Regions from separate parts of the Chromobacterium sp. CCUG 30098 genome, predicted to be linked through region 1. Evidence: predicted binding sites of a transcription regulator. Region 1 holds the regulator's gene; the other holds the start of a gene.
What was found. Region 1 encodes NrdR, which represses ribonucleotide reductase genes. Its sites were predicted from a motif close to AAANACNATATATNGTNTTT; they were not measured.
Positions count from the first base shown of each region.

Region 1 (15,409 bases):
GCGGCTGGCGCGTTGCAGATCCAGCACGGCTTTCTGATCCGGGTTCTTGGCGTCCAGCTTGAGGAAGGCCTGGCGGATCTTGTCCTGCAAGCCCTTGTCCATGCTGCCGCGCACCGTCCAGTTGTAGTCGTAGTAGGCCGGGGTGGTGGCGATCACGCGCACCTTGGCGGTATCCACCTTCTTGCTTTCCACCAGCTTCTGCCACACCGAGCTGTTCAACACGCCGGCCTCCACCTTGCCGGCGGCCACCCAGGCCACGGTGGCGTCGTGAGCGCCGGAATAGGCGACGTTCTTGAAGAAGCTTTCCGGCTTGAGGCCGTCCTTCTGCATGAAATAGCGCGGCATCAGGTGGCCGGAGGTGGAGGAGGCGGAACCGAAGGCGAAGCTGTCGCCCTTCAGCTCCTTCAGGCTCTTGGCCGGGCCGCTGGTGATGAAGGTGGAGGTGAACTTGCTGTCCTCCTCGCGCTGCACCAGCGGCACCACCTTGCCGCGCTGGCTGGCCTGCACATAGGTGAAGCCGCCCAGCCAGGCCATGTCCAGCTTGTCCGAGGTCAGCGCGGTGACCACGCCGGCGTAGTCCGACACCGGCACGAACTGCACCGGGATGCCCAGCTCTTTTTCCAGGTATTGGCCCAGCGGCGCGAACTTGCGCTGCAGCTCGGTGGGGGATTCGTCCGGGATGGCGGAGACCTTGAGCACGGTCGGGGCGGCGTTGGCCAGGGCGGCGGCGGCCAACAGCGCGCCGGCCAGCGTCAGTTTGATGGCGGTCATGGCAGTGTTTTCCTCTATTGCGGACGAAAAGCCGCAAGGGCTGGCGCCGGCGGGCCGGCGATTCAAAAAGGCCAGTCATTAAGACTGGCCTTGAAGCGGCGGACTAAAAACCGCCGCGTATAGCAAGCATTCTAGCCTAGCCCGGCTCAGGCCGCCTTGCGCTTGCCGAACAGGTAGAACAGCGCCAGGCCGATCACGATCATCGGCAGGCTCAGCCACTGGCCCATGCTGATCACGTCGGACTGGCCGAAGATGCCGGCGTCCGGGGTGCGGAAGTATTCACTGCCGAAGCGCGCCAGGCCGTAGCCCATCAGGAACAGCGCCGACACCTGGCCGCGCGCGCGGGTCTTGGCGCTGAAGCACCACAGCAGCGCGAACAGCGCCAGGCCTTCCAGCGCGAACTCGTACAGCTGCGACGGGTGGCGCGGCAGGCCGCCGTATTTCAGCAGGGTCACCATCAGGTCGGACGATTGCTGCGCCTGGATCAGATCGTCCATCTTGGCCTGCGGAAACAGCATCGCCCACGGCAGTTGGGGATCGGCCACCCGCCCCCACAGCTCGCCGTTGATGAAGTTGCCGATGCGGCCGGCGGCCAGGCCCAGCGGCACCAGCGGCGCGATGAAGTCGGTGACTTCCCAGAAGCTGCGGCCGTGCTTGCGCGCAAACAGCGCCACGCCGATCAGCACGCCGATGAAACCGCCGTGGAAGGACATGCCGCCTTTCCACACCATCAGAATCTCCAGCGGATGACTAAAATAATAGCCGGGCTGGTAGAACAGCACCTCGCCCAGGCGGCCGCCCAGCACCACGCCGACGGCGCCGTACATCAGCAGATCGTCCAGCAGCTTGGAGGTGAGGAAAGCGTGGCCGCGCTTGATGCGGTAGTTGCCCAGGATCAGGAAGCTGGCGAAGCCCAGCAAGTACATCAGGCCGTACCAATGAATGGCCAACGGGCCCAGCTGGATGGCCACGGGGTCGAACTGCGGATGAATGATCATTTGTCAGCCGTGTGCGTTTGCGGTAAAAGAATGTGGACGGATTATATGGGAAAGCGTTCCCACGCGTCGCGCGGCCCACCCGCCGCCCGACGCATTTTTGCCTTGAGCTCCCCGGCACCCGGAGCCAGGCGGCCCGGCCTTAAAGCAGGCCAGGCCCGGAGCGCCTTTCCCCTCATGTAGAAATTAAGGAATCAGCAATGCCCCAATACCGCTCCCGCACTTCCACCGCCGGCCGCAATATGGCGGGTGCCCGCGCCCTGTGGCGCGCCACCGGCATGAAGGACGACGACTTCGGCAAACCCATCATCGCCATCGCCAACAGCTTCACCCAGTTCGTGCCCGGGCACGTGCACCTGCACAATATGGGTCAACTGGTGGCGCGGGAAATCGAACGCGCCGGCGGCGTGGCCAAGGAATTCAACACCATCGCCATCGACGACGGCATCGCCATGGGCCACGGCGGCATGCTCTATAGCCTGCCCAGCCGGGACCTGATCGCGGACAGCGTGGAATACATGGTCAACGCCCACTGCGCGGACGCGCTGGTGTGCATCTCCAACTGCGACAAAATCACCCCCGGCATGTTGATGGCCGCGATGCGTCTGAACATCCCGGTGGTGTTCGTCTCCGGCGGCCCGATGGAAGCGGGCAAGGTGCAATGGGGCAACGACATCCGCAAGCTGGACCTGGTGGACGCGATGGTGGAAGCCGCCAACAGCGCGGTGTCCAACGAGGACGTCGAGCGCGTGGAGCGCTCCGCCTGTCCCACCTGCGGCTCCTGCTCCGGCATGTTCACCGCCAACTCCATGAACTGCCTGACCGAGGCCTTGGGCCTGTCCCTGCCCGGCAACGGCAGCCTGGTGGCCACGCACGCGGACCGCAAGGAATTGTTCCTGCGCGCCGGCCGCCTGATCGTGGATATCACCAAGCGCCATTACGAACAGGACGACGCCAGCTTGCTGCCGCGAGCCATCGCCTCCAAGGCCGCGTTCGAGAACGCGATGAGCCTGGACGTGGCCATGGGCGGCTCCACCAATACCGTGCTGCACCTGCTGGCGGCGGCGCAGGAAGCCGGCGTGGACTTCAAGATGGCGGACATCGACCGCATTTCGCGCTCGGTGCCGTGTCTGGCCAAGGTGGCGCCGGCCACCCAGAAATACCATATGGAAGACGTGCACCGCGCCGGCGGCGTGGTGGCTATCCTGGCCGAGCTGGACCGCGCCGGCCTGATCCGCCGCGAAGTACCCACCGTGCATAGCGCCACGCTGGGCGAAGCGCTGGAAGCCTGGGACATCTGCCGCCACGGCGAAGACAGCGAAGCGCGGCGCTTCTACCGCGCGGCGCCGGGCGGCGTGCCCACCACCATCGCCTTCTCGCAGTCCATGCGTTACCCGACGGTGGACGACGACCGCGCCGAGGGCTGCATCCGCGACCGCGAGCACGCTTATTCCCAGGACGGCGGCCTGGCCGTGCTGTCCGGCAATATCGCCGAGCGCGGCTGCATCGTCAAAACCGCCGGCGTCGACGACTCCATCCTCAAGTTCAACGGCCGCGCCCGCATCTTCGAAAGCCAGGACGCGGCGGTGGAGGCCATCCTGGCCGACCGCATCGTGGCCGGCGACGTGGTGGTGATCCGCTACGAAGGCCCCAAGGGCGGCCCCGGCATGCAGGAAATGCTCTATCCCACCAGCTATCTGAAATCCAAGGGCCTGGGCAAGGACTGCGCCTTGCTGACCGACGGCCGCTTCTCCGGCGGCACTTCCGGTCTGTCCATCGGTCATGTGTCGCCGGAAGCGGCCGAGGGCGGCGCCATCGGCCTGGTGGAAGAGGGCGACCGCATCGAGATCGACATCCCCGGCCGCTCCATTCGTCTGGCGATCAGCGATGAAACCCTGGCGGCGCGGCGCGCGGCGATGGAAGCCAAGGGCCGCGACGCCTGGAAACCGCTGGGCCGCGACCGCGTGGTCAGCCCGGCCTTGCGCGCCTACGCGGCGATGACCACCAGCGCCGACACCGGCGCGGTGCGCGACGTGACGCAAGTCGAACGCCGTTGATATTTGTCATATTTCCTTAACCGGTTTCTGGATAGGATTCGGGCCGTGCGGTTTTTTGCCGCGCGGCCCATTGTTTTTTGGGGCGCAGCAACCATCTGCTCCTCATTCGTCCGCCGCTGCTTTCCACTGGCGCGGCCCCGTCTCTCCCCAGCCTCCCGGTTTTCGGCGGCGTCTTAGTCTTGTTCATTTGTTTTCGAATCCAACAGTTCCTTCCCGCTTGCTTTCCTAGATTTTCACAAACGAAATCCGTTCTAATGCCATTAATCATATGCTTGGTCTGTTTAAATCTAAATGGCATTGTTTGAGACTAAGATTCGGCTGGGGCGGGGCAGGGGCGAGATGGGGGTGAAGAAGAAAACGGAGACGCTGATCGGCGCCGGCAGGCAAGTTCCCTAGCTACACGGATTTTAATAATTCTATTGATTTAACAGAAGCTTAGCGTTTGCTTAGCATGGGGCGTCGCCGGAAAAAGGCAAAAAAAATGCGCGGTACCGTTAGGTCCGCGCCAAGTCTACAAAGGAGAAATAGAGGAGAAACTATCAAGAAGCAATTGCTGCATCTCAACGAGAACGAATTATCCAGATTGCGGTATCGAGTGTCAACATGTTGTTTTTCGCAAATGTGTGAAATTATAATTTTCTGTCGCGCATCTGGTACATCGCGGCCGAGGCCGCCGCTGTCGCGGCGCACCATGGCTGTCACAGCTGTGCCAAAATAGCGGTTTTCCGATTGCCGCAGGATTCCCCTTCATGGACGCCGTACGCCACACCCTTCCCGATCCTCGCCAGTACCACCCGCAAGTGGCGCTGACCAATATGCTGATCCACAACGCCCAGTCGGCGTTGAACGCCAAGACCGAGTCCGATCGGGAAATGTGGTTCTCCGCGGTGCGCGACGCGATGGCCGAGATGCTGGCGCGCGGCGAACTGCTGTCCATCTCGGTGGCGCTGGCCATGGTGCCGTCTCAGCAATGCTATCAACTGGTGTGGGACGCGCTGCGCGACGCGGTGGAAAACACCGGCGGCGGCTGCGCCATCGTCTTCGCCATGCCGCTGGTGCTGGTGGCCGGCAGCAAGAACCAGACCACGCTGCCGGGCGAGATCGCAGATGTGGCCGGCCTGAACCAATTGCTGCGCGAGCACGGCGTGTTCGCCGCCGACGCCGACGTCGCCCTGGGCGGCGCGCTGCTGCACCCGGACAGCGTGGTGGGGCTGGACTCCGCCCAGCTCTATAAGCTGAACCGCGATCCGGCCCATGCGCGCGCGCTGCTGCCGCAACAGCCGGCGCCGGTCACGGTGAAGGAAGAGGGCGTGTTCCTGCGCTACCTACTGGGCGTCGCGATCCAGCCGGAAGGCGCCGAGCCGCCGCTGCGCCTGGGCGGCGCGGTGGGCGCTTGGGGCATGCCGCTGATGAAATTCCTGGGCGAGCAATTGAAGGCCGAGGGCGTGACGCTCTTCCCTATCGCCCGCCCGCCGATGCCGGCGATGCAGGCGATGGTGGCCGGCAACTACGCTCGCTTCGAGGTGGCGATGCAGGTATTCGCCAGCAGCCAGATCCGCAGACTGCGCGAACTGAACAAGGAGCCGGTGGCCATCCTGTCCGCCCACGACAACGGCGAACTGCACATCACCCTGTCCGCCGAAGGCGACGAGCGCAACTGGGAAGCCTTCGTCTGGCCGCTGGCGGCGCTGGACACTGTGCCGCTGATCGAGGAAAGCTTCCGCGAACTGATGGCGGAATGCCATGTGCGCGAAGTGCATGTGCTGGCCGAGCTGCATCCGGACAGCAAGGACGGCGTGCCGCTGTTCTTCACCGCCGACGATTTGTAAGCCTCGTCCCGCCTTGTTCGGTGATCACGCCCCGCCTCGAGCGGGGCTTTGTCATTGCGCTTATCGTTAGCCGCTAACGGCAATCCGCCCACGGCGCGACGGCCAGCCGCGCCGCCAGGTAGTCGATCAAGGCCTGCACCCGCGCCGGCCGGCTGCGGCCCGGCGGCGTCAGGATGTAGAGCGCGATCGGGTCCACCTGCCAATCCATCATCACGGTTTCCAGCTCGCCGGCCTGCAAGTCCCGCCAGGCCAGAAACTCTGGCTGCAAGGCCAGGCCCAGGCCGGCGCGCAGCGCCGGCGTCAGCGCCTCGGCGTTGTTGACCCGCAGCGTCGAAGGCATTTCCAGCGCGAATTCGCCTTGCTCCGCGTGGCGAAAGCGCCAGAACTCACCGCCGGGCGCGTTGCTGTACAGCAGCGCGCGATGCGCGGACAGCTCGCGGGGATGGCTGGGCCGGCCGTGGCGCGCAAAATACGCTGGCGAGCCCACCAGCAAGATGCGCACTGAGCACAGGCGACGCGCCAGCAGGCTGGAGTCGGCCAGCGAGGCGATGCGCAGCGCCAGGTCCAGGCGCTTGGTCATCAGATCCACTTGTTCGTCGCTGAAATGGAAATCCAGCTCCACTTCCGGATGCCGCGCCATGAACTCTGGCAGCAGCGGCGCCAGGTGGGACAGCCCGAAGGACATCGGCGCGGTCACCCGCACCGGCCCGCGCAAGCTGGTGGATTGCTCGGCGATGTCCGCCTCCACCGCCTCGCCTTCCGCCAGGATGCGGCTGGCCCGCTCCAGCGCGGCGTGGCCGGCCTCGGTCAAGGACAGCCGCCGCGAGCTACGGTGCAACAGCATGGTTTTCATCCGGGCTTCCAGGCGGGAAATCGCCTTGGACACCGTGGCCTGGGACAGCGTCAGCTCCGCGGCGGCGCGGGCGAAGGAGCCGCATTCCGCCACCTTGGCGAAAATCGCCCAGGCTTCCAGATCGGGCAGTCGTTTCATAAGTAGGCAGGAGTTGGATAGATTGATTCCAATTTTAGCGTTCAAAAATCAGTATGGCGCATTGATTGCATCAAAAATGGAAAGAATGCTATTCGATCCCTCGGCTTATCAGCCCCTGGCCCGCTGCGTATAGTGGCTGCATCGGACGCGTCGCCGCGCAGGCGGCGCCTCGCCACAATATCGGAGGACCATATGATCGAGCATCGTCCCTTCGCCGCCTTGGGCGGCGCCCATCATGGCTGGCTGGACGCCAAGCACCATTTCTCCTTTGCCGAATACCACGACCCGGCGCGCATGCACTGGGGCGCGCTGCGGGTCTGGAACGACGACGTCATCGCGCCGGGCGCCGGCTTCCCGCCGCATCCGCACGCGGACATGGAAATCGTCACCTATGTCCGCGAAGGCGCGATCAGCCACCGCGACAATCTGGGCAACCAGGGCCGCACCGAGGCCGGCGACGTGCAAGTAATGAGCGCCGGCCGCGGCATCGTGCATTCCGAATACAATCTGGAAGCCGTCGACACCCACATCTTCCAGATCTGGATCATGCCGGAGCGGCGCGGCGGGGACCCGTCCTGGGGCAGCAAGCCCTTTCCCAAGGCGGACCGCTCTGGCGCCTTCGTCGCGCTGGCCAGCGGCATGGACGGCGACGATCAGGCCTTGCCCATCCGCGCCGACGCCCGCGTGTTGGGCGCCACCCTCAAAGCCGGCGAAAGAGCGGACTATCCGCTGGGCGCGGAGCGCCGCGGCTACCTGGTGTTGGCCCGCGGCCGGGCGGAAGTCAACGGCGTGGCGCTGCAAGCCCGCGACGGCGCAGCGATTAAGGATGAAGCGCTGTTGCGCATCGTCGCCAGCGAAGACGCCGAGCTGATTCTGGTGGATAGCCGAGAGTGAGGGAATGAAAGACAAAGCGCCGGGTGTCCGGCGCTTTTTTCAAACCACGCGCAGTTTGCGCGTTGGCGGTTTCTTCGATGATGGTGGGTTGGATTCCACCTTGACTACAGTTCCTTTGGAACAAGCCTCACCGAGATCATGGCTTAGCTTAGCCAAGCTGTGGGCGGTGCTCTGGGACACATAGACCCGCTTCTTGGCATTGGGTGATTTAACGCTGTTTTTCATAGCCGATATACCCCGTATCCTCAAGCCCCGCGTTGTGGATGGCGCTAAAACCCAGTTCTTGTATGAGCAGGTGATTACAGTGACAAACTCTATCATAGAACCTGCCAAGCCCCGGAGCCGGCTTGTAAAAGTACTGCCTTGTTTCAGATACAAGCCGACTATGGTAGACAACAATTTCAAGTAAATGTTGCCCAAAACTGAAAATTTGGCGGGGGTTGTCCAGGCGCCATGAGGCCGGCTCGTAGATATGGTCGCGGCTGATAGCGTCGGCTCGCATGAACTTTACCAACCGGCTTGTGCGTATATCGGGTTCAAAGTCATGCGCCCAAGTCCGGATAAAGTCACGTACCTCCTGCTCATCGTCTCCAGGCACTTCTCCCGCCAGGCTGGCAAAATACATTAGGTAGCGGTAGGCGCTAAAAACAAATGGCACGACTTCGAAGAAGCCATCGGCATGATGGGCTAAGGGGACACGGTAGATATTCCCCACCCACGCGGAGCGCTGATCCGGCGTGGGCGCACCTGCGAACCACTCCGTGGGCATGGCTTGGTTTTGCTCCAGCCAAAACATTCATCTTTCTCCACTGAGACGAACCATTGGAAGAGGGCGCTTGCCACAAGAGTGAGATGCAAGCAAGGTCGTAGCCCTTGCAAAGCGATCCATGGGCGCTTGGCATTGTTGCTTTATCCAATGCTGGGCTGCAAATCGCTGTGGCTTTGTCCCTTTATCGGTGGGGTGTGGGGGCGATGGAAGTGGCGCGCAGGGGCTTGTCGTTGCCTCTCGCAATTGCTTCACGTTAAGGATTTCGCTCCGGCATTTCGTGTAGAATGCCCGCATCGTTAACCCTTTGATGGATGAGTCAAAGATGTTCGCTGCTGACCAGACGATTGCCAAATTCGACCCCGAACTCGCCGCCGCCATTGCGGCCGAGTGTCAACGCCAGGAAGATCACATCGAGTTGATCGCCTCGGAAAACTACACCAGCCCCGCGGTGATGGAAGCCCAGGGCTCCCAACTGACCAATAAGTACGCCGAAGGCTACCCGGGCAAGCGCTTCTACGGCGGTTGCGAACACGTGGACGTGGTGGAACAGCTCGCCATCGACCGCGTCAAGCAGCTGTTCGGCGCGGAATACGCCAACGTGCAGCCGCACTCCGGCAGCCAGGCCAACCAGGCGGTGTACTTCTCCATCCTGAAGCCGGGCGACACCGTGATGGGCATGAACCTGGGCCACGGCGGCCACCTGACCCACGGCTCCCCGGCCAACCTGTCCGGCAAGATGTTCAACATCGTCGCCTACGGTCTGAACGACAAGGAAGAAATCGACTACGACGACATGGAACGCGTAGCGATGGAAACCAAGCCCAAGCTGATCATCGGCGGCGCTTCCGCTTACGCGCTGCGTTTCGACTTCGAGCGCATGGGTCAGATCGCCAAGAAATGCGGCGCTTACTTCATGGTGGACATGGCGCATTACGCCGGTCTGATCGCCGCCGGCGTTTACCCGAACCCGGTGCCGTTCGCCGACTTCGTGACCTCGACCACCCACAAGACCCTGCGCGGTCCGCGCGGCGGCATCATCCTGGCCAAGGCCGAGTTCGAGAAGAGCATCAACAGCAATGTGTTCCCGACCCTGCAAGGCGGCCCGCTGGAGCACGTGATCGCCGCCAAGGCCGTGGCCTTCAAGGAAGCGCTGCTGCCCGAGTTCAAGGTGTATCAGGAACAAGTGCTGAAGAACGCCGCCATCATGGCCAAGACCCTGGGCGAGCGCGGCGTGCGCATCGTATCCGGCCGCACCGAGAGCCATGTGTTCCTGGTGGACCTGCGCGCCAAGGGCCTGACCGGCAAGGCGGCCGACGCGCTGCTGGGCCGCGCCCACATCACCGTGAACAAGAACGCGATTCCGAACGACCCGGAAACCCCGTTCGTGACCTCCGGCATCCGCATCGGCTCCCCGGCCATCACCACCCGCGGCTTCAAGGAAGCCGAAGCCATCCAGGTGGCCAATCTGGTGGCGGACGTGCTGGACAACCCGAACGACGACGCGCTGATCGCCCGCGTGGCCGAGCAAGCCACCGCGCTGTGCCATCGTTTCCCGGTGTACTCCAAATAAGCCAAGCTGGTCTCGGCCGCTGAAAGACGCCCCCAGGGGCGTCTTTTTCATGGGCGGGCGATAGCGGCATTAACTTGACTGCGCATTGCTGATAACATCCCTACATTGGAACCCTTAGGATTAAGTCATGAAATGCGCGTTCTGCGGCAATGCCGATACTCAGGTAATCGACTCCCGCGTCAGTGAGGACGGCAGCAGCATCCGGCGGCGGCGGCGCTGCCCGGTGTGCGAGAAGCGTTTCACGACCTTTGAAACCGCCGACGTGCGTATGCCGCAGGTGGTGAAAACCGCCGGCCACCGTTCGGAATTCGACATCGAGAAAGTGCGAACCAGCTTCCTGCGCGCGCTGCACAAGCGCCCAGTGCCCACCGCCTTGGTGGACGAGGCGATAGACCGCATCTGTCACAAGCTGCTGCAATTGGGCGAGCGCGAAGTCTCCAGCCGCGAGATCGGCGAAATGGTGATGAACGAACTGGCGCGCCTGGACAAAGTGGCTTATGTGCGTTTCGCCTCGGTGTACCGCAGTTTTCAGGATGTGTCCGAGTTTTCCGACGCCATCAAGGAAATCCAGAAGTCTTCGCATTGACCGACCGGCGGGCGGCTGGAGTAGACTGCTCTATTCTTCCGTCATCGCAGGTGCCCTCCATGGTAGAACCCCTGCCTTCCAATGTTTCGCTGCGCGCGCCGGAGCTGTCCGACGCGCCGGCGCTGTTCGCGCTGATCAACGCCAACCGCGACGCGTTGCGGCCGTGGATGCCGTGGGAGCCCCTGACCCGCTCCGAGGCGGACTCCCGCGCTTTTCTGGAATCCGCCGCCGTCGGCCGTCAGATCGGCAAGGCCTATACTTGGCTGGTATTGCGCGACGGCGCGCTGGCTGGCGTTTGCGATCTGCACGCCATCGACGATTTGAACCGCCACGCCTTCGTCGGCTATTGGCTGGACCGCCGCCAGGTGGGGCAGGGCGTGATGCAGGCGGCGCTGCGCCTGTTGCTGGCCGAAGCCTTCGGCCCCTTGGGTCTGCACCGGGTGGCGATAGACGCGGCGGCGGACAATCATCGCAGTTGCGCGGTGGCGGAGCGGCTGGGCTTCCGCTACGAAGGCGTGCTGCGCGAGTACTTGTTGTTGCAGGGCCGCTATTGCGACGCCAGGCAGTACAGCCTGCTGGCTCAAGAATGGAAGCAATGAATCATGAATTATTCCGCCGATGACCATCGTCACATGCAGCGCGCGTTGCGGCTGGCCGCCGCGGCCACCCGCCGCGCCGCGCCCAACCCGGGCGTGGGCTGCGTGCTGGTGCGCGACGGCGCGGTGATCGGCGAGGGCGCCACCCTGGAAGTGGGCGGCGATCATGCGGAAATCCAGGCGATCAAGGACTGCCTGGCGCGCGGCCTGTCCCCGCGCGGCGCCACCGCCTACGTCACGCTGGAGCCGTGCAGCCACCACGGCCGCACCCCGCCGTGCGCGCGGCGTCTGATCGACGAGGGCGTGGCCCGGGTGGCCGCGGCGATGGTGGACCCCTACCATGAAGTGGCCGGCCGCGGCCTGGCCATGCTGCGCGCCGCCGGCATCGCCGCCGACGCCGGGCTGATGGAAGCCGAGGCGCGGCAAGTGCATCGCGGTTTTCTGTCGCGCGTCGAGCGCGGCCGCCCCTGGGTCATGCTCAAGGCCGCCGCCACGCTGGACGGCAAGACCGCCTTGCTCAACGGCCGCAGCCAATGGATCACCGGCCCGGAGGCGCGGCGGGATGTGCATCGCCTGCGCGCCGAGCATTGCGCGGTGCTCACCGGCAGCGGCACCGTGCTGGCCGACGATCCGCAACTGACGGTGCGGGAAGTCCCCTGCGAGCGCCAGCCGCTGCGGGTGGTGCTGGACAGCGATCTGCGCACGCGGCCGGAACAGCGCATCTATCAGGACGGCGCTACCTTGCTGGCCACCTGCGATCACGAGGCTGCGCGTTTGGAGCCCTACCGCGCCGGCGCGGAGCTTCTGAGCTTGCCGCGGCTGGCCGACGGCCATGCCGATCTACCGGCTTTGCTGGCGGCCTTGGCGCAACGCGGCGTCAATATGCTGATGGTGGAAGCCGGAGCCGGCCTCAACGGCGCGCTGCTGCGCGCCGGGCTGGTGGACGAGATCGTGCTCTACCTGGCGCCGTCGCTGGCTGGCGATGCCGCGCGCGGTCTGTTCGCCTGGCCGCCGCTGGAAGACCTGGCCGACAAGCAGCGGTTGAGCATACGCGACGCGCGCATGGTGGGTGCGGATTTGCGCCTGAGCCTGACGCCGGTCTTGGCGGCTGCTCAAGGTCCCGCGAACTAGGGCGAGACAAGGCGAGGATGGCCTCCGCGCTTGGGAAAATGACCACGTCGCCGCGAATCCCGTCTGGAGTCTGCAACATTTCTGTCCGAAAATAAGAGCAGTTCGCCCGCTGTGCGCATGACGTGTGACGGTGGGCGCGAACGCACGCTCAGGACGGGCCGCCAAGAACGGCTCGCTTTCGCATTCGGGGCAGTCGCGGCATCCGGGAGGGCTGGGGAAAGGGCATGAGCGATTTGAAGGCGGCGCTGGAAGCTTATATGCGATTGTTGGCGCGTCAGGGTGCGCCGGCTCAGGTGATCGACGAAAGGCGTCGCATTCTGGAACTGCTGTTGCCCTGGCTGGACGGCGTCGAGCGCAACGCGGAAGGCTTCCGCGGTCCTTGTGAACGCCTGCTGCAGGCCTGCTCGCCGGACGAGCAGGTGCTGGCGCTGACCTGTACCCGCGAGTTCTATTACTTCTGGCTGGGCGATACCAAGAAAGTGGTGGAGATCACCGCGCGCAGCGGTTTTTCGGTGCGCAATGTGCGGGTGTGGCTGGAGACGGATTGGGAAGGGCTGCTGACGCGGATGGAGCGCGACGGCTTCTCCCGCTTCCCGCCGTCGCTGGGCCTCTACCTGGGCAAGCTGTTCGAGGACGGCATGTCCGAGCCGGACATCCATCTGCGCGAGCGCCTGCTCAAATCCCTGCTCTATCTATTGGACGGCCAGCCCATCCAGGGCGACAGCTTCCGCATGATGGTGGACGCGGTGTTATTGCATCTGCGCGAGGCGGAGCTGAAAAACACCTTTTTGCTGCTGGTGCGCGAGTACTTCTATTACTGGCACCAATTCCCGCAAGCCCAGGCGCGCAACGCCGGCCAGCCGGCGGCTTGAGGCGGACTGACGGGCCCGCTATTTCATCCCCCAACGCTTCCGTTCCCGCGGCCTCAAGCCGGCTGCGCGGCTTCCAGCCTGGCCCGGCCCGGCAAGCCCGCGCGCCAGGCCGGCGGCGCTTCGGCGCTGGCCCAGTATTCCTCGATCTGGCTGATCAGCCCGTGTTCCAGCGTGAACAGGGAATTGGCGAAGAAGCGCGCCTCGCCGTGGTCCACCTGCGCCACCACGTGCCAGCGGCCGTCGGCCAGTAGATTGTCCTGCAGCAGGCGTATGCTCCAGCCCTCCGGATAAACGCGGTTGACGTGGACGATGGCGTCCGCGCCGCGGAAGCACTCGCCGCTGCAGTGCCACAGCATCACGGCGTCGTCGCGCAGCAGGCGGCGCGCGCGTTCCCAGTCGCGGTCCTGGTAGGCGAGAAAGAGTTGGGCGGCGATGGATGGCATGATTTTACCTCATGCTAGTCATGGGGTTTTGATAATGTACAAAATCAAAACTCTTGTCAATACGCGGCTTTGGCGGGTTTTTGGGCGGAAGTTGTCAGATCAAATAGTCTGATGGCATCATGCTTTGGCAAGTGGAGCGTGTTTACGATCTCGCGAGCTGGGGCGAGACCAGGCGTTGTGGCTGAGAAAGCGGAAGGAGTAGCGCTAGATGAGCATTCTGCAGCGGTTCTCAACACCGTACCGCCGACGCGCAGCAGATCGTAAATCGGTTCTTTATAGAGAGGAGACAAGATGACGCACACATCCGCCTACCAGGCTTTAACCCACACTTTCGCCCGCCTGCACCGCTTTAACCACCTCGGCGCCATCGCCGGCTGGGATCAGGCGGCGATGATGCCGAGCAAGGGCAACGACGCCCGCGCCGCCGCGCTGGCGGAGCTGGGGGTGCTGACCCACGGCATCATCACCGCGCCGCAGCTGAAGGAGCAGCTGGACGCGGCGGAGCAGGAAAACCTGGACGAGCTGCAACGCGCCAATCTGCGCGAGATGCGCCGCGAATGGGCGCAGGCCAATCTGCTGCCGGCGGAGCTGGTGGAGGCCAAGACCCTGGCCGGCGCGCGCTGCGAGCACGCCTGGCGCAGCCAGCGCCCGGCCAATGACTGGAAGGGCTTTCTGGAAAACCTGCGCGAGGTGGTCAAGCTGTCGCGCGAAGAGGGCCGCTTGCTGGCCGAGACCAGCGGCGGCGGCCGTTACGACGCGCTGATGGACAAGTACGAGCCGGGGATGAAGAGCGCGGAGATCGAGCGCATTTTCACCGAGGTGAAGTCCTGGCTGCCGGGCCTGATCGAACGCGCGCGCGCCAAGCAGGCGTCGGAAACGGTGATCGAGCCGGTGGGGCCGTTCGCGGTGGCGCAGCAGCGCGCCTTGGGCGTGGAGGCGATGAAGCTGCTGCGCTTCGACTTCGACGGCGGCCGGCTGGATGTCAGCAGCCATCCCTTCTGCGGCGGGGTGCCGGAAGACGTGCGCATCACCACCCGCTACCGCGACGATGATTTCGTCCAGAGCCTGATGGGCATTGTTCACGAAACCGGCCACGCTCGTTACGAGCAGAACCTGCCCAAGGACTGGCTGGAGCAGCCGCTGGGCCGCGCGCGTTCCATGGGCATTCATGAGAGCCAGAGTCTGTCCTTCGAGATGCAGCTGGGCCGCAGCCCGGCCTTCCTGCAGTTGATCGCGCCGCTGATCCGCAGCCATTTCGGCGAGCAGCCGGCGTTTGCGCTGGAAAATCTGCAAGGCCTGTACAGCCGGGTGCAGCCGGGTTACATCCGCGTGGACGCCGACGAGCTGTGTTATCCGGCGCATGTGATTCTGCGTTTCGAGATCGAGCGCGCGCTGATGGACGGCGAGATCGAGGCCGAGGACATCCCGGCGCTGTGGGACGAGAAGATGATGGCCTATCTGGGCGTGGACACCCGCGGCAATTACCGTAACGGCTGCATGCAGGACATCCACTGGACCGACGGCGGCTTCGGCTATTTCCCCAGCTACACGCTGGGCGCGATGTATGCGGCGCAGTATTTCGCCAGCCTGCGCCGCGCCGAGCCGGAGCTGGACGCGCAGGTGGCGGCCGGCAATCTGGAGCCCATCTTCAACTGGCTGAACACCCATATCTGGAGCCAGGGCAGCCGCTGGAGCACGGACGAACTGGTGCGGCGCGCCACCGGCGAGACGCTGAACCCGGCGCATTTCAAGGCGCACCTGGAGCGGCGTTATCTAGGCGTTTGAGTTTGTGGAAGGCAGATGAAAAGCGCGGCTTGGCCGCGCTTTTTTTTGATCCGCTAATCAAACCCCTGATCCTGCGTTGCGCCTCCTTGTCGTACCACTTGTACTGCCTGCGTCGGCGCG
Region 1 is NZ_JAUCGS010000007.1:152,370-167,778, reverse strand. Features, by position in the region: gene QUG03_RS16630 (putative selenate ABC transporter substrate-binding protein) at 1-771, opposite strand, end outside; gene lgt (prolipoprotein diacylglyceryl transferase) at 918-1,769, opposite strand; gene ilvD (dihydroxy-acid dehydratase) at 1,967-3,823, shown strand; gene QUG03_RS16615 (hypothetical protein) at 4,573-5,652, shown strand; gene QUG03_RS16610 (LysR family transcriptional regulator) at 5,726-6,643, opposite strand; gene QUG03_RS16605 (pirin family protein) at 6,836-7,537, shown strand; gene QUG03_RS16600 (hypothetical protein) at 7,746-8,333, opposite strand; gene glyA (serine hydroxymethyltransferase) at 8,629-9,876, shown strand; gene nrdR (transcriptional regulator NrdR) at 10,004-10,462, shown strand; gene QUG03_RS16585 (GNAT family N-acetyltransferase) at 10,522-11,061, shown strand; gene ribD (bifunctional diaminohydroxyphosphoribosylaminopyrimidine deaminase/5-amino-6-(5-phosphoribosylamino)uracil reductase RibD) at 11,065-12,189, shown strand; gene QUG03_RS16575 (hypothetical protein) at 12,414-13,061, shown strand; gene QUG03_RS16570 (nuclear transport factor 2 family protein) at 13,115-13,504, opposite strand; gene QUG03_RS16565 (carboxypeptidase M32) at 13,796-15,289, shown strand.

Region 2 (15,409 bases), on a different contig from region 1:
ACAAGACATCCGATATATTTGGCAGGGTATGGCAGCGGGTAGCCGCCATAAAGTTGAGCTGAAAGAGGGCAAGGTCATCTTGGATGGCAGGACATGGTTGGCCAAGTCGATCAAGGCTTTCCCTGGCGAGGTGGTTAACGCTGGAGACCTGGGGAGAGGGGCCGTAGCCTATTTCGCCACCGGTTGGGCATGTGTGGAAAATACCCCAGCATCGGTCTCAGGTACGGCGGGGAGACATAAGTCGGTCTACCTGTTGCGCTTGGGAGCCAAGTCCCGAGGATGGAAGCTACCCAGCCTGTTTGCATCCTGTCAGGGCCTTAGGTTAGTGAACGGTCAGGTGCGCTTCGACAAGCTTGAGTATCATTATCAGGATGACAAGGATGAGCCGGCTGGGGTCGTATTCAATGAGTACATGATTAAGTCCGGCCGATTTATGCCCTTGGCGGGAAAGCGTTTCGCCTTCTTTGTAGAGGAGGGGAATGTGTATAGGCTTTTACTTGATTGATTGCTATTGACGGGTAAATAAAATGCAGAGGAGATGTCAGAATTTTTGTGTACTGAGGTCAGTTAAAAAAATCTCAGTTTTGCGTCTTGGAGCCGTTTGCGCCCTAGTGATTTCTCTCGTTACGGTCCCCACTTGGGCTGGACAGGTTGGTAATGTACGCTTCGCCTCTGTGCCGATCAAGGGTAAAGAAGTCCATAAGCTTATTGATAGAAAGGCCGATGTTCATCTGTTTTTCAAGAAGAAAGATATCATCCGTCCTAAGTATCGCAACTACACAGTAGAAAGTGATGCATCTGACGTCATGGATCAGCATAACAAGATAGCTGCAATCCAGTTTTCAAGCTATGGGATTGCTTCAGGCGCTGACCGTAGTAGTTTTCACGAGATTGTCAAATGCGCGTTTGTGGATACACAGAGTGGGCGATTCTTGTTTGAGAGTGATGCGCAGATGTGTGATGGAGAATGGAAACAGCCGACGCTATGGCAAGACGCATCGGGGCGGCATTTGGACTTCGATAAATTACCTAAATAAGGTCATTTTGCATAACTGTAGCGAGTTTCTAAGAGCGGCTAACAAAACCTGTCGAGGCTCACGAGGTATCTGGAAAAGTGGGGGCGATTCAGGTCGCATCTAAGCTACTAGGATTCTTTTGACGAAAACACCGCTTCACAACGTTGAAGCGGTGTTTCTTATTACGCTGCGCGATTGGCTGCCTAACTGCCTATGCGCTCTGCCAAACGCAGCTGGCAGGCGGTGGCTAGCTTCACCAGTTCCGCCTTGCTGACCGGTATTTTGCCGGGCGGGGCGATCAGCTCCGCCATGCCGTTGAGTGTGGAGACGCTGCTGTTCAGGCCGACTAGCCTGCCGTGCGGCCAGCGCTGCTGGTTGTTGGGCGCATAATCCAGTGTCAGCACCCAGCGTGAATGCAGCCATGGGCCGGGTTCGCGCAGCACAGTGTTCAGCACCGCGCGGCTGACCTGCTGCGCCGCCTCCGCGGCGAGGGCGAGCGCCAGGTGCAGGGCTTCCGCGGTGCCAGCCGCGCCGGCCTGATGCAGCAAGGCCGGGCGGGTTTCCTCCAGCCACCAGCGCCGCAGCCGCCGCGCGCCCGGTTTCTTGATGCGGCGGAATACCTCGTTTAGCTCACCCTCGGACAGGCACAGCACCGGCTCCGCCTCATCCGCCAGGCGGAAAGATTGTCCCAGCGGCTCGCCCAAGGCCTGCTGTAAATCCTTCACCTCCAGCTTCATGGATGCCGCGACCTCCGCCGCGATAAACCAGAATCCCTCGGGCCGCCGCAGCACCCGCATGGACAAATCCTTGGCGAAATCCAGCTGTAGCGGCGTATTCATTTCCAGATTGATAGCGGCATTCATGGCCGAGCCTCCCCAATGAAACGTGGGAGCCGCGCTGCCAGAAACGCATGGCGATACGCGGCGCGCAGTCGCAAGCAGGCATGTGATAGGCGGTGGGGAGAGTAAATAAGGGGAGGGGAGATAGAGACGACAAATATAAGACGAGCATCCATGGTTATGGACTCCTGACGGTTTTGTCTAAAGCGCCCCCTGTTGAGAGGGGCGGCCGGGCACTTCAACACCGCCGTCAGACGGCCCGCAGATTTCCCCCGTTGCCGGGGTATTGTATGGCTGCACGCTACCCGGCCATAAGCTTTGGGCGTGCCAGGATAGCGGCACGACAGGAAACCTATGGACGCAAAAAAGCCACGACTTACGGGCGCGGGCTAACCGCTGACGGAGAGGTGTGTTGAGCACCAGCGGTCAATTTAACAGTGAGGACGCTTGGGGTCAATCTATTCAAGCAGGATAGATAGCAACTTGGCTTTTGAGATAGATTTTTCGCTCTATTTAATGCGGAACTTTACATGCTCAGTCCAAATTTCCATTTTTTTGATCAATTTGTGAAAGATTTAAACATAATGGCTGGGTTTTTATGTGAATAAATTCTTTACATTGATAGAGGCCAGTTTTTTCTTACAAGCCACTCGATATCATCTCGATCCACAAAGTTAATGCTCCCTATCAAACGACTATCTATTTTTGAGTTTATCTTTTTTATTGCATTTTCACTTATTTTTCCGCTGGCGACTATGAAAAATTCTGAGATGTAATATGATTTAGATTGGCAAGGGCCCTCAACCGGCATGCTAAAAGCATCGTCAATTTGGGAAATTATTGTGTCTATTAATGAGTTCGCTCCCCCTCCAATGTCGCCTGCTTTTATTTGTGCTGCCAATCTCCTGAAATTTCCGAACTTATCTATCTCACTAAATAAGATGTCCCTACCGTACTCTTTCGGTCCATGGTTGTGTCTGACATGGCAATACCCCATGGCTATTAGCAAGGGTATTATTAATTCTTTTGTTAATTTACTCTCTGACACAGAGTGTTCTTTATTCCACTTAAATCCAAATATTTTGGATTCAGCATCATCTATCAATTCGGATGTTAATAGCAATTTTCTTTGAAGTAATTCAAAAATGTCTTCATCGGAATCTGTTAGATCCGCATGTATATATAAGTCGCCATTCTCAAAATCAACTTTTAATTCTTGGCAATATTTTTCACCAGCTATAATTGAATACACTTCTCGATATACTGCTTTTGTTACTATGGTGTCATCCCAAATATCTGGTTCATCACAAAACGATATGGTCAAGGAGAATTTACCGTCTGCACGATATATGTAGCATCTCCTTGCATTTTTAATTTTTATATCTTCGAGGAAATTAATGTTTAATATGAAAAGATCGGGGTATTGCGATGTGGATACTCCCTTTAAGTCGCCAAGCTGGCATGTTGCCTCACTTTCTATTTTGTCGTTATATACTGTAAGTTGAATCTTCTTTCCATTTATTAATGCTGATGGCGGAGAAGGTATAATTTCAAATCCTTTTGTGGTTTTCATGGTGTAGCGATTAACTGTGGCTTGAGGTGAGCTAGCCAAAGCTTTGCAAGGTGGTGAGTGTAATTAAGTGAAATGAATTTTGGCAGTGTTGTGTATTTTGTTCATCAGTTTTTTATGTTTTGTGAGGGTGGTATATAAAATTTTGTTAAGTCGTGAATTGATTGGGTTGTGTATGGATTTCTAGTCAGTGTAAGTTAGCTTTCGAAATTAGACTTAGGAGTTTTAAGCTCAGAGTTGCAAGAGGGGCGGCTGAGTAATGCACTTAATTTGTCCGCTGGGTGTAACCAGTATGTAAACGAAGTAGGTGTTAAAGTGCAACTGCATTATTTCTACCGTGTAGTGAATTTTGAAATTCACAAGTTAATAACGATCTGCCATGCATTGCTATTGCATGATAGGTCTTGGCTGCAAAAAATCAGTATAATCTACAATTTTTTACCCATCTTGGTGAGTTGTGAACTTCCTGTTTTATAAGGCTAAAGATATATTTTCCCGTAAATTTTTATGGGATTTTGTTTGAGAGGCGAGGCCATTTGTTGGTAAGTTTTGAGCAAGAAATGATCTTTTTTGGGAGAATTTTTTTTTGAATTTTTCCAATCTGCTTCCGCTAAGTTCGGAAGCTTCAATGAGTTTTTTTAAGAGATATTCTTTGGGGTTTTTAATGTGCTCTACGGATTTTGGGCTTGGTAATTTTAAATTTATTCTACAATCAATATTTTCGGCGGCCTTTTTTATGGCTATTTCATCAAGCAAAAGCCATGCTTCCATTTCTTTGACAGGTATGAATGGAATAATTTTATACTCCCCATTCAAGTGGGCCGTTTGTTGTCTTATTTCAAGTTCTCGTGCATCAACTCCTACGCTATCGCCATCCCTGTGAATTACTATGTAGTTAACATTGGGTTCAAGCGCGATGGCCGCATCTACTTTTTCTCTTATAGTTCTGCCTGGAGGAGTGGGGAGCTGGGATAAGTCCATTTTTACGGCAGATGCCTCATCTGCGCCAAGCTCAATAAAAAGAGATTCAATATGCCCTGTTAGCATTAAATCTGACGGACCTTCTGTAATGAATAAAAATCTAGCATGCATAATCATATCCCTCCATACCAGTCAGAGAGAGTTGCGCATGCTTTGGCTTTGCTAGATAGCTTAATATGCTTCCAAGACCAATCTGGGAATTGTCTTTTTTTGCTCTCCAGGTATTTTTCAAGTGAAAGCATCTAATGGTAGAGGCGGTTCTGCCAAAAGGGTTTTTGATTTTTACTACATCTGTAAAAATTATATCAGCAGGTGGGGTCAGCTGAACGAGCAAAGGGGAGTGTGTTGCAATTATAAGTTGGCGCATTGGATTGTTCTGGCTTGGTGATTCTAAAGGATCAACCGCTAGCTTTACAAGTAGTTCTAGCATGGATTGAATTTTGGCCGGATGAATCCCATTTTCTGGCTCCTCGAAGCAAAGGAGGCCTTTAAATTCAGGGTCTTGTGACATGATGCACAAAGTCAGAAATCTAAGTGTTCCGTCAGATAATGCTCTTGCTGGTAAAAAAGCTCCCGCACGCTCCTTTACTTCTAATGTGAAGATTTGTCTTGCGGTGTCTGGCTCTACTCTTAATTCTTGAACAGGTATAATTTCTGATAAATTCTCTGCAATTTTTTCATAGACAGATGGATCAGATTTATATAGCTTAAACAGTGTCGCAGCTAGATAGTCGCCGTTTTGAGTGATGCTTCTTGGGTCATGCATCTTGTTTGATCGGCGCATTGCACTAGGTTCAAGAGCGAGAAATCGCCACGACTGCATTTCTCTACGGGTTGCAAGAATTGTCGGTAGGGAGGATGTGTTGGTATTTCCAATTACCGTTTTTATTGCACCACCTGCGGGGAACTTTTGAGAAGGCTGTCCCCTGCCTCCGCTATCTTGGTGTACATTTACCGTTTGTTGTCCATCCTCATTCTTTGTGCTAATAAATGATGCACCTTTTCTTTTGTTTATAATAATTACGTCTCTAAATTTTCCAGCACTTAATGGAAACTGTAGATTTTCCACTGCATCGCTTTTTTTTCTGTGCACTAGCGATTCAGATATCATGTAAACTTTAGCTTGACTGAACTGTTCGCTAGGGGCGTCGTAACCAAGTTCTATTTCATATCTTAAATATGATGATGAGGCAGATGCAGGTCTGCCAAAATCATCTACGACATTTAGATCAACAATCATTTCTGCAGCAATTTTCATTCTTTCCATACGGTCAGTTCCATCTGTATAGAAAATGTCTGCTGGGTCAGAGTTGATGCCGTCATCTCTAATTAAGGTCGCAGCGCTTGTTATTGGATTGTCACATAATAATGATAAAAATCGAATAAGATCGAATATGTTTGATTTGCCAACTCCATTTAATCCAGCGATACAGTTTTTAGGGCCAAAGTCTATCGAGAAATCCAATAGGTTTTTAAAACCATTTGCCTCGAGTCTTGTGAGCATTTTATTTTTCCATTAAAAAAGGCACACTCGAAAGTGTGCCTTTTGCATAAAATAATGTCAATGAGCTATGTCAAATCAATCCCAGCTCAAAGCCCCGCCAGTCTGGTACTCGGTCACCCGCGTCTCAAAGAAGTTTTTCTCTTTCTTCAAGTCGATCATCTCGCTCATCCACGGGAAGGGGTTGTTCACGCCGGGGTAGAGCTGGTCCAGGCCAATCTGCTGCATGCGGCGGTTGGCGATGAAGCGCAGGTATTCCTTGAACATGCTGGCGTTCAGGCCCAGCACGCCGCGCGGCATGGTGTCTTCGGCGTAAGCGTATTCCAGTTCCACCGCGTGTTTGAACAGTTCGGTGATCTCGGCTTTGAAGCTTTCGGTCCAGATTTCCGGCTGTTCCAGCTTGATGGTGTTGATCAGGTCGATGCCAAAGTTGCAGTGCATGGACTCGTCGCGCAGGATGTATTGGTACTGTTCCGCCGCGCCGGTCATCTTGTTCTGGCGGCCCAGCGCCAGGATTTGCACAAAGCCCACGTAGAAGAACAGGCCTTCCATGATGCAGGCAAACACGATCAGGGATTTGAGCAGCTTCTGGTCGTTTTCTAGCGTGCCGGTCTTGAAGGCCGGGTCGCACAGTACGTCGATGAAGGGGATCAGGAATTCATCTTTGTCGCGGATGGATTTGATTTCGTTGTAGGCGTTGAAGACTTCGCCTTCGTCCAGGCCCAGGCTTTCCACGATGTATTGGTAGGCGTGGGTGTGGATGGCTTCGTCAAAGGCCTGGCGCAGCAGGAACTGGCGGCATTCCGGGCTGGTGATCTGGCGGTAGGTGCCCAGCACGATGTTGTTGGCGGCCAGGGAGTCCGCGGTCACGAAGAAGCCGAGGTTGCGCTTGACGATGCGCATTTCGTCTTCGGTCAGCTGGCCGGTTTTCCACTGTTCGATGTCGCGCTGCATGTTCACTTCTTGCGGCATCCAGTGGTTGGCGCATTGGGCCAGGTATTTTTCCCATGCCCATTTGTGTTTGAAGGGCACGAGCTGGTTGACGTCGGTGGTGCCGTTGATCACTTTTTTGTCCACCACGTTGACGCGGCCGGCGGCGTTGGCGCCCGCGGAGGGGGCGGCCGGTTTGGTTTCGATGGTGTCGTCAAAGTTCAGCATTAAGGGCTCCTGTCTGGATTTACTCCGCGTCCGGCGCGGTGATTTGGGGCGGCAGCGGCTGCTTGTCGCCAGCCAGGCTGGGGCTGAGCGGCAGGCTGCTTTTGCGCAGTATTTGTATCTGGCGCGGCGCGGCGACAAGTGCCGGCACCGGGTCCAGGTCCACGTGCAGGCTGCCCAGTTTGCGGTAGCCTGCGTCTTTGCCATTTTCGCCATGGCGGGCGATACAGAATGCGGTGGCGCTCATGAGCGGCGTCCTTTCAGAAGCGCAGCTGTTGGCTGAGGCGGTGGATCAGCTGGCGTTCGCTGCTTTCCTCCTGCTCCACCTGGCTGCCGCGCGGCTGCCGCAGCTTCAGCAGCTGGCGGTATTGCCGGTTGGCTTGTTCTATGTCTTGCTTGAGCAGCTCTATTTGCTGCTGCAGTTCTTCCGGCTGGCAGTACACCACCAGCGCGTCCGCTTCCACCCAGGCTTTGCGCCATACTTTTTGGCGCGGCAGGCGGCGGGCTTCGTTGAACAGGTCCTTCCATTCGCAGGGCGGGGCCTGGTTCAGCGTCAGGTACATATTGAACAGCACAAACTGCTTGTCGGGGTTGTGGGTTCTTTGTTCGCAAAACCCGTTGATCCGGATGTTTTCAAACGTTTGCATCTGACCTCCTGCTGAAGCCTGGCTTGTGGCGGCGGGGCCGTGGGCCTCGTCATCCTGGAACCTGCTCAAAGCCGGCTGCGCTCGCTGGCCGGGCCTTGAACTGCTTCCGTCCGCCCGCATCGCGGGCCGGCGGCGCTTCCATCCCGAAGCCGCCTGGGGGCAAGCGGCTTGAGGCTGGGGCTGCCTTACTGCTGCGGCGCGTCCTGGTATTGGACCAGGCCGTAAATCTTCCACTCGCCGTCCACCCGTTTCAGGTGGTAGCCGGTGCAGTATTCCCAGGCCGGCTGGCCCTGGCGCTGCACAATCCAGCGCACGCGGGCGCTGGCGGCGTCTTCGCCAAAATTCAGCACGCTGTCCAGCTGGTGGCGGGCGCTGGCGAAGCCCTGGCTGCGGTACCACTCCAGCAAGGCGGTGGTGGTGTCGCGCAGCGATGCCATGTCTTCCCAGCTGGTCAGGTCGCCCTGGTGTATGGCGGTGAAGGGCACGGTGAAGTGCGCGGTCACCTGGGGCACGTCCAGCTGGCTGTAGCCAACGGCGTAGCTGTTAAAAAATTCCTCTATGTTCATCCGGTTTCCCCTGGTTCTGTGTGTTTGCGGCGCCCGCTGCCGTTGCGGTCTGGCGCGGGTTGTTGCTGCGTTCCCCATTGGCCAGCCGTCTGGACGGGCAGGCGGCTGGCCAATGGGTGGGGCGGCCGGATTACGGGGCCATGTCACAGCCGGCTGCGGGCAGGGGGCTGTGACATGGAGCCTGGCCGGGGCCAGGCTAGACCAGCCCCGAGGGGCCGGCCGTTCAAGCCAGGATGGCTGCTTCCGCCTTATTGGCAGCTCTCGCAATCCGGGTTGTCGATGCTGCAGAACTTGGCGTCGGTGGCCGGGGTGTTGTCCACCATGGCTTCCGGTGCCGCGGCCGCTTGGCTGTGGCTGTTGGACACCGCGTTCAGCTCGCCGCCGCGGCCGGTGGATTTCTCGGCGCTGGTGGCGGCCAGGGTGCGTAGGTAGTAGGTGGTTTTCAGGCCGCGCAACCAGGCGTGCTTGTACAGCTCGTCCAGTTTCTTGCCGGAAGCGCCCGCCATGTACAGGTTCAGGGACTGAGCCTGGTCGATCCACTTCTGGCGGCGGGAGGCCGCTTCCACCAGCCAGCGCGGGTCCAGTTCAAAGGCGGTGGCGTAGATGGCTTTCAGCTCGGCCGGCACGCGGTCGATCTGGCCCAGGCTGCCGTCAAAGTATTTGAGGTCGGCCACCATCACTTCGTCCCACAGGCCGGCGGCTTTCAGATCGCGCACCAGGTATTCGTTGGTGACGGTGAATTCGCCGGACAGGTTGGATTTGACGAACAGGTTCTGGTAGGTCGGCTCAATGCTCGCCGATACGCCGATGATGTTGGCGATGGTGGCGGTGGGCGCGATGGCCAGGCAGTTGCTGTTGCGCATGCCGTGGGTTTTCACGCGTTCACGCAGCGCGTTCCAGTCCATGCGTTCGCTGCGGTCCACTTCCAGGAAGCCGCCGCGTTCGGCCGCCAGCAGGTTGATGCTGTCGTGCGGCAGGATGCCGCGGTCCCACAGGCTGCCCTTGTAGGACGGGTAGCGGCCGCGTTCTTCCGCCAGTTCGGTGGAGGCCCAGTAAGCGTAGTAGGCCACCATTTCCATGGATTCGTCGGCAAACTCCACCGCGGCGTCGGAGCCGTAGGCCACGCGCTTCTGGTGCAGGCAGTCCTGGAAGCCCATGATGCCCATGCCCACCGGACGGTGTTTCAGGTTGGAGTTGCGCGCCTTCTTCACCGGGTAGAAGTTGATGTCGATCACGTTGTCCAGCATGCGCAGGGCGATGCGGATGGTGCGCTGCAGTTTTTCGGAGTCCAGGCTGCCGTCCGCTTTCAGGTGGGCGGACAGGTTGACGGAACCCAGGTTGCAGACTGCGATTTCGTCCTCATTGGTGTTGAGGGTGATCTCGGTGCAAAGGTTGGAGCTGTGCACCACGCCCATGTGCTGCTGCGGGCTGCGGATGTTGCACGGGTCCTTGAAGGTCATCCACGGGTGGCCGGTTTCAAACAGCATGGTCAGCATTTTGCGCCACAGGGACAGCGCCGGGATGCGCTTGTACACCTTGAGTTCGCCGCGCTCGCCCATGGCTTCGTATTCTTTGTAGCGCTTCTCGAAGGCCGCGCCGTACAGGTCGTGCAGGTCCGGGGCTTCGGACGGAGACAGCAGGGCCCAGTCCGCGCCTTCCATCACGCGCTTCATGAACAGGTCCGGAATCCAGTTGGCGGTGTTCATGTCGTGGGTGCGGCGGCGGTCGTCGCCGGTGTTCTTGCGCAGCTCCAGGAATTCTTCGATGTCCGCGTGCCAGGTTTCCAGGTAGGCGCAGACGGCGCCTTTGCGCTTGCCGCCCTGGTTCACCGCCACGGCGGTGTCGTTGACCACTTTCAGGAACGGCACCACGCCTTGGGATTTGCCGTTGGTGCCCTTGATGTGGGAGCCCATGGCGCGCACGGAGGTCCAGTCATTGCCCAGGCCGCCGGCAAACTTGGACAGCAGGGCGTTTTCCTTGATGCCTTCGTAGATGCCGTCCAGGTCGTCGGCAATGGTGGTCAGGTAGCAGCTGGACAGCTGGCTGCGACGGGTGCCGGAGTTGAACAGGGTGGGGGTGGACGACATGAAGTCGAAGCTGGACAGCACGTTGTAGAACTCGATGGCGCGCTCTTCGCGGTTCACTTCGTTCAGCGCCAGGCCCATGGCCACGCGCATGTAGAAGGCCTGCGGCATTTCGATGCGGTTGCCGTCCACGTGCAGGAAGTAGCGGTCAAACAGGGTTTGCAGGCCCAGGTAGCCAAATTTCAGGTCGCGGTTGGCGTCCAGCGCGGCGCCCATTTTTTTCAGGTCGTATTCGCCCAGTTTTTCATCCAGCAGTTCGGCGTCGATGCCGTTCTTGATGAAGGTGGGGAAGTACAGCGCGTACTGCTTGGCCATTTCTTCCTGGCTGACGGCTTCGCCCAGGATTTCCAGGCGGATGTTGTTCAGCAGCAGGCGGGCGGTCACGTAATCGTAAGCCGGGTCCTGCTCAATCATGGAGCGGGCGGCCAGGATGGCGGATTTGTTGACTTCGTCTTCGCTGACGCCGTCGTAGATGTTCTTCAGGGTTTCGCTCAGGATGGCGTCGATATCGATGCCGGCCAGGTTCTGGCTGGCGGATTCGATGGTGGCGCGCAGGCGGGCGATGTCCAGCGGCAGCTTGCGGCCGTCTTTGCGCACCACGTTGATCTGCACCTGGGTCAGCGCTTCGCCGCGGGCGGCGCGCTCTTGGGCGCGCTGTTCGCGGTACAGCACGTAGGCACGGGCTACATCATGCTCGCCAAAGCGCATCAGAGACAGTTCCACTTGGTCCTGGATGTCTTCAATGTGGATGGCGCCGCCTTCCGGCTTGCGGCGCATCAGGGCGCTGGCCACTTGTTCGCTCAGCTGGGCGACTTTTTCGCGCAGGCTGGCGGAGGTGGCGCCTTGATGGCCCATGACGGCCAGGAAGGCTTTGGTCATGGCGATGGAGATCTTGACGGGCTCGAACGGCACCACCGCACCGTTGCGACGGATGGTTTTGTACTGGCTGAAATCGGCCTTGGGCGCGGCTGCGCGGCCGAGTTCTGCGGCGGTCTGCCCTTCAAAGGTGGTCAATTGCATGTAGCCCTCGATAAGGTGGGTGGTTGCGTCCTTCCGTTGCTGCGTTTCCCGAGGGGCAGGCCGGCTGTGGACAAATCTGTTGAAAAGCTGTGCGCGAGCTGTGGGTAAACACAATATGTATTGTTTGTAGCTCGCGGAATACCCAAATTCTAGTGTTGAGTATGGGGCAGTACAAGTCTTGACAGCGGAAGATTTAATGGCTGTTTTGGCGCGGACGAGGGGCGAAAGCCCGTGGTTGTTGGCTTTGCGGGGCCTGAGATTTTTTTTGGCCGGCCGACACATTTCATTCTGTAGGCAGGAAACCTTGCTGAAACAAGCCGCAGCGGGGAGGGCGGCGCGGGCCACTAGATGTTGTGGATTTGCATCAGGGCGCGGACGGCGTCGCGCGGGCGGAAATTGGTGCGTAATTGGTGTGTTGGGTTTTTGGCCTGTCTGACCGCGCAATCAATGAAAAGCCCCGCGCGCGGCGGGGCCATGGGGCGGGTGGCTTAGAATGGGTTTACGATCTCGCGAGCTAAGGCGAGACAAGGCGAAAACGGCTGAGAAAGCGGAATGTACGGTTGGTACATGAGCATTTCGAAGCCGGTTTCAACGCTGTATCGCCGACGCGCAGCAGATCGTAAACAGGTTCTTACTCCAGCCAGATCAGGCTGGCCATACGTCCGGTCTGGCCGTCGCGGCGGTAGGAGTAGAAGCGCGCGCGGTCTATCACCGTGCATTCTTCGCCGCCGTAGATCTGTTCCACGCCGGCGGCGTTCAGGCGCTGGCGCGCCAGCGCGTAGATGTCGGCCAGGTATTTGCCGTCGCCGATATCGCTGAAGGCGGCCGCGGCGGCGGGGTCGCGTTCCATGAAGGCGGCGCGCACTTCCGCGCCCACTTCAAAGGCGTCCGGACCGATGGCGGGGCCCAGCCAGGCCATCAGCCGCGCCGGGCGTTCCTGGCAGGCGGCCACGGCGGCTTCTATCACGCCTTCGCACAAGCCGCGCCAGCCGGCGTGGGCGGCGGCCACCACCGTGCCTTCGCTATTGCACAGCAGGAGCGGCAGGCAGTCCGCGGTCATCACCGCGCACACCGCGCCGCTTTGGCGGCTGAAGCTGGCGTCGGCGTCCGGCGGCTGGGCGCCCACCTCGGCCGCGTTCAGCACCGTCACGCCGTGCACCTGGTTCAGCCAGGCCGGCTCCGCCGGCAGTTGCTGGCGCAGCAGCGCGCGGTTGGCGGCCACCGCGGCCGGGTCGTCGCCCACGTGCTGGCCCAGGTTCAGGCTGTGGAAGGGCGCTGTGCTGACGCCGCCGTTGCGGGTGGTGATCAGGGTGCGCACATTGGGCGGCGCCGGCCAGTCGGCCTCCAGCCAGTCCGGCGCTTGCTCGGCGGGCAGCTCAGCGGACATAGATCACCTCCACGTCGCCGTCGTCTTCATCGTCCTCTTCGTCCCAGTCCTCGTCTTCCGGCTCGTCCTGCAACTGCGGCAGCGGCGCGGCGTCGGCGGTGTCGCCGTCTCCGCGCAGCACGTCCAGCAGGTGGCGCAGGTCGTCCGGCAGCGGGGCTTTCCAGTTGCGTTCCTCGCCGCTGGCCGGGTGCACCAGGGTCAGGGAGTAAGCGTGCAGCGCCTGGCGGCCCAGCGTCTTCACCACGGCGGCAACGCCTTCGTCCATCTTGTGGCGCAGGTTGCCGTAGACCGGATCGCCGGCCAGCGGGTGGTTGGCCTCGCGCATGTGCACGCGGATCTGGTGGGTGCGGCCGGTTTCCAGCTTGCATTCAATGTAGGAGTGGCTGGCGAAGCGTTCCAGCACCCGCACATGGGTGATGGCCTGTTTGCCGCCAAACTTCAGCACGGCCATTTTCAGGCGGTTGTGCGGATCGCGGCCCATCTGGGTTTCTATGGTGCCGTCAAACGGCACGTTGCCGTCGGCGATGGCGCGATAGATGCGCTTGACGGTGCGCGCCTGCAACTGGCGCACCAGCTCGGTCTGGGCCGGCAGCGTCTTGGCCACCACCATCAGGCCGCTCGTGTCCTTGTCCAGGCGGTGCACAATGCCGGCGCGCGGCACCTGGGCCAGAGCCGGGCAGTGGTGGAGCAGGCCGTTGAGCAAGGTGCCGCTCCAGTTGCCGGAGGCGGGGTGGACCACCAAACCGGCCGGTTTGTTGATCACCAGGATATGATCGTCTTCAAAGATGATGGGCAGGTCCATGGCTTCCGCCTGGAAGGCCATCTCCTCGTTGCTGCGCATCAGGGTGACGTCCAGCTTTTCGCCACCCAGCACTTTGGTCTTGGGCGCGGCGGGCTTGCCGTCCAGCAGCACATGGCCGTCCTTGATCCATTGCGTCAGCCGGCTGCGCGAGTATTCCGGCATCAATTTCGCCAGCGCGGCGTCCAGCCGTTCGCCGCACAGCGACAGCGGAACATCAAGTTGTTGTGTAGCGGATACCTCGTTTTCCGAGATGTCGCTATAATCGTCCGGGTCAAAGTAAGGATCAGTCATGAAAAGATACGTTGTCGCTGCAATGTTGGTGATGGGGCTTGCCGGTTGTGCAACCACGGAAACCTACGATGAGACTCGCGGCTGGACCGTGGAAAAGCTGTATTCGGAAGCGCATGATGAGTTGAACAGCGGCAATTATACCCGCGCTGTCAAGCTCTACGAAACGCTGGAAGCGCGTTTCCCTTACGGGCGCTATGCCCAGCAGGCGCAGATGGACCTGGCTTACACCCATTACAAGGATAATGAGCCGGAGCAGGCCATCGCCTCCGCCGACCGTTTCATCAAGCTTCATCCCACCCATCCAAACCTGGACTACATCTATTATCTGAAAGGCTTGGTGTTTTACAACGATGATTCCGGGCTGCTGGCCAAATGGGCCGGTCAGGACATGAGCGAGCGGGATCCGCGCGCCGCGCGCGAGGCTTTCGCCGCCTTCCGCGAGCTGGTGACGCGCTTCCCCAACAGCATTTACAAGGAAGATGCCTCCAAGAAGATGGAGCGGCTGCTGGACGCGCTGGGCGGCAACGAGATGCACGTGGCCCGTTATTACATGAAGCGCGGCGCTTACCTGGCGGCGGCCAACCGCGCCCAGGGCGTGGTGAAGAGTTACGCCAACACCAAGTATCCGGAAGAGGCGTTGGGCATCATGGTGGCGGCTTACGACAAGCTGTCCATGCCGCAGCTGCGCGACGACGCCAAGCGCGTGCTGGCGCTGAACTACCCCAATAGCGAATACCTGAAAGAAGGCTGGTCCATCGAGGACATGCCGTGGTGGAAGCTGTGGAAGTAAGCCGACCTTAAATGGTTTGAAAGCCCCCGGAATCCGGGGGCTTTTTGTTTGATGTCGCGCAGGCGCAGCGGGGCAAGGGTTTGAGGGCAATGCCTGCGGGATGATATGGTTTCGCCCTTTAAGCTGATAATCATAATTAGCCATGTCCAAAACCTTCGCCTCCCTATTGGCGCTGGCCGTCTTGTGCGCGCCGCTTGCCGCCGCCGCAAAACCAGACTTCGTCCTATTGAAAGCGCGTTACCCGGAAAAGCTGTCCTACGACGGCTCGGCGCAGCTGCTGAGCGCCGGCGGCGGCGAACTGAACGATTCCGCCATGGGTTTGATCGACGCGCTCAAGCTGCGTTTTCCCTGGCATGAGCTGTGGGCGCTGCGTTCGGCCAATGGCCTGAGCTTGCGTCAGGGGCGCGCGGAGGCGGCCCTGCCTTTGCCCAAGGGCGGCTATTTCACCGCCAGCTATGTGGCGATGTCGCGAGACGGCCTGACCTTGGCTTTTGGAAGCGGCCGGGACGGCAAGCTGGAGGCGGTGCGCTGGCGGCGCGGCGGAGCGCTGGAGACGTTGGTGCCTGCCGGCCAGGCCTGGCTGTCCGGCGTCACCGACATCAGCGCCGACGGCCGCACGGTGATTGGCTGGCTGCTGAGCGATAAAGGAGCCATGCCGCGCGGCTTCCAATGGGTGGAGGGCAAGGGCTTCAGCTTGTTGCCGGAGCCCATGAGTCTGCCGCTGGCGCTGAGCGCGGATGGGGCCGTAACGGCCGGCATC
Region 2 is NZ_JAUCGS010000009.1:31,327-46,735, forward strand. Features, by position in the region: gene QUG03_RS18450 (hypothetical protein) at 1-505, shown strand, start outside; gene QUG03_RS18455 (hypothetical protein) at 612-1,037, shown strand; gene QUG03_RS18460 (BRO-N domain-containing protein) at 1,220-1,879, opposite strand; gene QUG03_RS18465 (hypothetical protein) at 2,469-3,428, opposite strand; gene QUG03_RS18470 (hypothetical protein) at 3,897-4,523, opposite strand; gene QUG03_RS18475 (AAA family ATPase) at 4,507-5,910, opposite strand; gene QUG03_RS18480 (ribonucleotide-diphosphate reductase subunit beta) at 5,986-7,065, opposite strand; gene QUG03_RS18485 (hypothetical protein) at 7,085-7,309, opposite strand; gene QUG03_RS18490 (hypothetical protein) at 7,323-7,709, opposite strand; gene QUG03_RS18495 (DUF6841 family protein) at 7,895-8,275, opposite strand; gene QUG03_RS18500 (ribonucleoside-diphosphate reductase subunit alpha) at 8,524-11,379, opposite strand; gene pgeF (peptidoglycan editing factor PgeF) at 12,011-12,766, opposite strand; gene rluD (23S rRNA pseudouridine(1911/1915/1917) synthase RluD) at 12,756-13,859, opposite strand; gene QUG03_RS18515 (outer membrane protein assembly factor BamD) at 13,858-14,649, shown strand; gene QUG03_RS18520 (hypothetical protein) at 14,792-15,409, shown strand, end outside.
Region 2: a site for NrdR is predicted at 11,486-11,505, ahead of QUG03_RS18500 (ribonucleoside-diphosphate reductase subunit alpha). Genes of this name have one in related genera too.